2 regions of the Paenibacillus borealis genome follow, and region 1 is predicted to be linked to the other one. Evidence: predicted binding sites of a transcription regulator. Region 1 holds the regulator's gene; the other holds the start of a gene.
What was found. The regulator LexA, encoded in region 1, represses DNA repair genes until DNA is damaged. The targets are predictions, from matches to a motif close to CGAACATATGTTCG.
Positions count from the first base shown of each region.

Region 1 (3,137 bases):
TGCTGCGGATGTTGCCCAGATAAATCTCGCGAAGCTTGGCACGTTCTGCCAATTCTTCCTCATTCAGGCCGCCGTTCTTATGTTTGCGTGCCAAATCATTGATGCGTGCGACCAATTCGTCAATATTCAATACTTTCCCCTCCCCTATAAATTCATTCTAACTTTGCCATGAGAAAAAGAGCTTGTCAAGGTCTACCCCCTGAAAGCTCTCCGAGTCGAACACCACTATGCTTCTTTCACTTAATATACCGGCACGGACAGTATATCTCCGGACTTAATTCCACTGTCCTTCAGACCATTTGCCTTCTTAATTCCTTCTATATATACAGCAGTCTTCATATCATCCGGTTTATTCTTCAGCGCAATGCTCCACAAGGTGTCTCCGTGTTCAACCACGATCCGCTTCTCCGGCTTCATTAAAGAGACAGAACCGGCGAACACATTCCCCACTATTGTAAATCCGGAAATCATAAGCAACAGAACCAGAGTAATCTTAATGAAGCTGATCTGGCGGAATAAGGTTGTGAGTGCAGACAGCAGATGAAGAGTCTTATCTTTGAACTTTCTCATTAGAATATGGGGTAATGGATTACCGGGAGCGGACACCTTGACATCCTCGTTGTAGATACTGTTGTATGTGCTGTATTTTAACATTAATATCGACCTCCAAACACTTGTTCTTACTTTCGAAAATAATATAACACGAACATGTGTTTTGATCAATAGTTTTTTCGAACAACTGTTCCCTTAATTATCTGGCCTGCAATTTCCTCATTTTAGAACTTATGTTTGTACGAACGGCAGTTCTATGTTATAATTTTCCCAAACATAGTATATGGGGTTGATTCCGATGTCAAAGATTTCGAGTCGCCAGCTGGCGATCCTGGAATTTATACGTAACGAAGTCCGCAGCAAGGGTTATCCTCCGTCTGTTCGGGAAATCGGCGAAGCTGTTGGCCTGGCCTCCAGTTCTACAGTGCACGGTCATCTGGACCGGCTTGAGAAGAAGGGCCTGATCCGGCGCGATCCTACGAAACCGCGTGCGATTGAATTGCTCGGTCAGGAAGATTCAGAGAATGTACATCAATTCGTCCAGACGGTTACCCGTATCCCTGTAATTGGTAAGGTTACTGCTGGTGTTCCCATTACTGCTACAGAGAATATCGAGGATTACTTCCCGCTACCTACTCATTACGTAGGGGATAACAAGGTATTCATGCTTTCTGTACTCGGCGACAGCATGGTTGATGCCGGTATCATGAATGGCGATTACGTCATCGTCCGTCAACAGCAAACTGCCGACAATGGTGACATCGTTGTTGCGATGACCGAAGAAGATGAAGCAACCGTTAAGACCTTTTACAAAGAACGTGATCATATCAGGCTGCAACCGGAGAACCCGGCTTATGAGCCTCTCCGCCTTAACCGCGTTACTATTTTGGGCAGAGTCATCGGATTATTCCGCGATATCCATTAATCCTTTCTCCTTCATAATTAGGCTGCTCCGCATGAAGCGAAGCAGCCTTTTTCCTGGTTTTATCCTGTTGAAAATGCGAAAAATGCCAAAAAACCAACATGCAAACATTCGTTCCCGTGTTGGTTTTTCGGCATTTTTTCTCCCGAACCGCTTCAGCCATCCGCACATATCCTGATTACAAAGGAGTGCTGATCCCCATGCCCAATTATCGAATTATTGTCGACCTCTCACAGCGTATGCTTTACCTGCTCGATAATGACACCGTAACCAGAGGATTCCCTGTCGGCATCGGCAGGATGCTGACCGTTTCGCCCATAGGAGAATATACGATCATTAATAAGCAGCCCAACCCGGGTGGACCGTTCGGAGCTTTCTGGATGGGTCTGTCCAAGCCGCATTACGGGATTCACGGAACCAATGACCCTTCCTCTATTGGCCACATGGTCTCCCACGGCTGTATCCGCATGTATAACCAGGACGTGGTCGCTTTGGCTGCAATTCTCCCCATTGGTACCCGTGTGACCATTAGGGAGTAGCCGCCCTAGTGTACACCCGCCGGTTCCGCAAAACATGCTGCGCCTGCCTGTATGTCCACGCGGAACAGAAGAACCCCTTTGGCCAAAATTCGCCAAAGGAGTTCTTCTGGATAACCTATTAAACAGTTTGTTCGTAGCCAAGCTCTTCCAGAATACTTTCAGCCAGACTCCACTGCTCCGAAAATGAGTCTTTGCTTTTTTTGGCATAGACTACTGCGCTCTTGGTTACTTTCTCGATTAGCCTGCGTCCCTGCTCTTTGGTGATGGAGACTTCCATCCCGGAGCGTCCCACCACCTCAGACAGACAAAAGAATGCAATCCGCATGGCGTAATTGTCCCTGCTGAGGAAATAGAACAGATGGGGAACGTTTTTCAGCAGCCGGTCAACCCAATTCGTAATCTCCCGTACCTGATAGACCTCCCTGCGATCCTGCTCATAGCCATTGAAAATGATTGTAATTTTGCCCTGCAGCTTCTTTTTCTCATATTTCTTGAACTCACGCAGATAGTTCTCCAGCCGTCCCTTCTCCACATCTTCTCTGGAGACATTCAGCACGGTCGTACCGGCTGCCTCCAAGTCAGGTGTCCCTGCCGCGATCTCAGCTTCTCCATCAATCAGCGGTTCATTATAGTGTAATTCCGGTAATCCCAGACGCTGGCGTAATTGATCGTCCATTCTTCTCACCTTCCTAATCAAGCTCTTATGCAGCTTGTTCATCATGTTATCCTGATATGTATTTCCGTAATCGCATACATTACATCATTTAATTATACTCCGCCCCTTTCACAGTCTCAATCACAAGCAAAAAGACATCCCGGAAGGATGTCTTTGACTGGATACATATCCTCTGACTGACTACAACACGCTGCGTAACAACCGGATAGCAATAGTGTTTAAACGAATCGCTTCACGGATAGATGCTCTGGCAGCCAGCAGTTCTCTTCTGGCACGCGTGCCGCTTGGAATTCTGCGCAGATTCTCATTGATTTCTTCAAGTCTCTCCAGCAGAATTGCTCTTTGTGTGAGCAGGGCATTAATGGCTCTGCGGATTCTGTTTCGTTCTCTTTGCGTCATCATTACACCTCTTTTACGTTTTATAGTATAAGAAATGCAAGGATTTGCT
Region 1 is NZ_CP009285.1:4,677,622-4,680,758, forward strand. It holds gene PBOR_RS19520 (DUF896 domain-containing protein) at 1-130, opposite strand, end outside; gene PBOR_RS19525 (LysM peptidoglycan-binding domain-containing protein) at 241-570, opposite strand; gene lexA (transcriptional repressor LexA) at 851-1,477, shown strand; gene PBOR_RS19535 (L,D-transpeptidase) at 1,675-2,013, shown strand; gene PBOR_RS19540 (hypothetical protein) at 2,132-2,689, opposite strand; gene PBOR_RS19545 (hypothetical protein) at 2,870-3,091, opposite strand.

Region 2 (3,137 bases), 170 kb from region 1:
GCGATTATCACCATTTATTCGGGTATTGATTATTTCGTGAAGAACAAGGACTTGCTGCAGCTTCATAATGCCTGAACTCTGCCGTGCAGCTTGATTCTTGCGTGATTTCTACAATCAGGAGGAGAACGCCAGCTATGAAAGCGGAAATTATTGCCGTTGGAACAGAACTTTTGCTTGGACAGATTGTTAACAGCAATGCCCAGTTTCTTTCAATAGAGCTGGCTGCGTTAGGAATTGATGTTTATTTTCAGACCGTAGTCGGGGACAACAAGAATCGTCTTCTGGAAGCGATTGAGATTGCACGGAGCCGTGCGGATATTATCTTATTTACCGGCGGAATCGGTCCGACGGAAGATGATCTGACCAAAGATGCACTGGCTGCGGCGCTTGGCCGTACCCTCCATATCGACCAGCTTGCTATGGATCATGTGCAGCGCTTCTTCGATGACCGCAAGATTGTCATGACGGAGAATAACCGGAAGCAGGCGCTGGTGATTGAAGGGACGACGCCATTGTCTAATGAGATCGGACTTGCGGTAGGTATTGCTTTTGCGGAAGAGAACAAGTATTACATCGTGCTACCGGGTCCTCCCCGGGAGATGAAGCCGATGTTCACAGATAAAGCCAAGCCTTGGCTGCAGCAGCATGCACTGACCAGCGAAATGCCGATCTACTCCAAGATGCTTAAGTTTGCAGGTATTGGCGAATCGCTGCTGGAGGACAAGCTGATTGACCTGATCCGCGGCCAGAGCGATCCTACGATTGCTCCTTATGCCAAGGAAGGCGAAGTGACAGTGCGGATTTCCACCAAAGCCCCGTCCGAGCGCGAGGCCATGGTTAAGCTTGATGTGCTGGAGAAGAAGATTGCCGGTATTTTGCCGGAGAATCTGTATGCCAATATCGATGTGCCGCTGGAGCAGCTGATTGTCGACTGGATGGCGGATGCAGGTCTGACGCTAAGTGCTGCTGAGAGCTGCACGGGCGGACTGCTGATGGAGAGCATCACGAACATCCCGGGCAGCGCATCCATGTTCGCCGGGGGAATCGTCTGTTATTCGAATGATTTGAAGAAGAAGCTGCTGAATGTGCCTGCAGCCATGCTGGAAGGTCCTGACGCACCCGGTGCGGTCAGCCGTGAGGTAGCCGAAGTGCTGGCAGAGCAGGTGCGGATGATCGGGGATAGTGACTTTGGCTTGTCTGTTACCGGTGTAGCCGGGCCGGGATATTCCGAACGGAAGCCTGTGGGGCTTGTGTTCGTCGGACTGGCCGAACGCGGCCGGAAGACGGAGGTATATGAGCTCAATCTCAAGGGAACCCGCGAGAACATCCGCCTGCGTACAGTCAAGGCTTTGCTGTACCGCCTCTGGCGCCGGCTGGAGGAACGCAAAGTGGCAACCCCGCTTGAAGGATCGGCCTTGCAATAATTAACCGGGCCGGTATATAATTTGTTCATACGGAAGAACCGTGGCATAGAAATTCTCTGCTGCGGTTCTTTGTTTATATTCCCCGCTGGCGTGACCTCTATGATCCACCGACTGTGACCTTTTGAGGATTAAGCTTGTGTGTTCATCATCCGGAAGGAGGCTTACAATAAAAGGGAGTATTAACCCGGGAGACAAAAAAAACGAATGTATGTTCGAAAAAAAGCTTGGCAAGACCTCCAAAACACGTTATTATAATACTATAAACAGTGAAGGAAGTGGTCTGATTGTCAGATCGTCGTGCAGCGCTTGATATGGCGCTTCGTCAAATAGAAAAACAATTCGGTAAAGGTTCGATCATGAAACTGGGAGAATCCACTCACATGAAAGTGGAAGTTGTACCTAGCGGATCTTTGGCACTTGATATTGCACTAGGTATTGGCGGACTTCCCAAAGGACGCATTATTGAAGTATACGGACCGGAATCATCCGGTAAGACGACAGTTGCTCTTCATGCTATCGCAGAAGTACAGAAGCTTGGCGGACAAGCTGCTTTCATCGATGCCGAGCATGCGCTTGACCCTAAATATGCCAATGCGCTTGGCGTTAACATTGATGAATTGCTGCTATCCCAGCCGGATACGGGCGAACAGGCACTGGAAATTGCTGAAGCGCTCGTTCGCAGTGGAGCTGTAGACATCATCGTTGTGGACTCCGTTGCCGCATTGGTGCCGAAGGCCGAAATTGAAGGCGACATGGGAGATTCCCACGTAGGTTTGCAGGCCCGTCTGATGTCCCAGGCATTGCGTAAGCTGTCTGGTGCCATTAACAAATCCAACACCATTGCAATCTTCATTAACCAGCTTCGTGAGAAGATCGGTGTTATGTTCGGTAACCCTGAGACCACTCCGGGTGGACGCGCTCTGAAATTCTATTCCTCCGTTCGTTTGGATGTACGCCGGGTAGAGAGTATCAAGATGGGTAACGATGTAGTGGGTAACCGTACTAAGATCAAGGTCGTGAAGAACAAGGTAGCGCCTCCGTTTAAGCAAGCGGATGTGGATATTATGTACGGTGAAGGGATTTCCAGAGAGGGAAGCCTTGTGGATATCGGTACTGAGATGGATATCGTCAACAAGAGCGGTGCCTGGTATTCTTACGAGGGTGAGCGTCTTGGCCAAGGCCGTGAGAACTCCAAGCAGTTCCTGAAGGAACATCAGGATATTGCCCTGCTGATCGAGAATAAGATCCGCGAAGCAAGTAACTTATCTACTCTGGTAGCTGCACCAACGGAAGCTGATGTTGTTGCAGAGCAAGAGGAAGAAGAGAAATTACTGCTTGAGATTGAATAATGTAATCTTCAGGTCCTTAGTAATTTAATAATGAAGATAAGATATAAGGCGCCCTGTGATGAATGAGCAGGGCGCTTTTTCATAAATTAAACAGGCATTCTGTCTATGTTAATGAGGTGAGTAACAGTTATGGTGATTCAATTGGATTCTGAGCCGGATGACCAGGATGTGCAGGTCCTGGCCGATTTCCCCGAAGATGAAGAGCTTGTAATTACGCGTGTAGAGCGTCTGAAGAAGTCGAACTACCGTTATTTGATTCATTTCGGTGCCTATAACATGACTGTTCATGAAGATGTCATGATTAAATACCGGATGATTTCCGGAAGTACTTTTGTGAAGGCTGATCTTGAGGAGATTGTTGCAG
Region 2 is NZ_CP009285.1:4,843,296-4,846,432, reverse strand. It holds gene pgsA (CDP-diacylglycerol--glycerol-3-phosphate 3-phosphatidyltransferase) at 1-75, shown strand, start outside; gene PBOR_RS20265 (competence/damage-inducible protein A) at 135-1,424, shown strand; gene recA (recombinase RecA) at 1,709-2,773, shown strand; gene PBOR_RS20255 (regulatory protein RecX) at 2,903-3,137, shown strand, end outside.
Region 2: recA (recombinase RecA) is a predicted target of LexA. The motif match lies at 1,626-1,639, and genes of this name have one in related genera.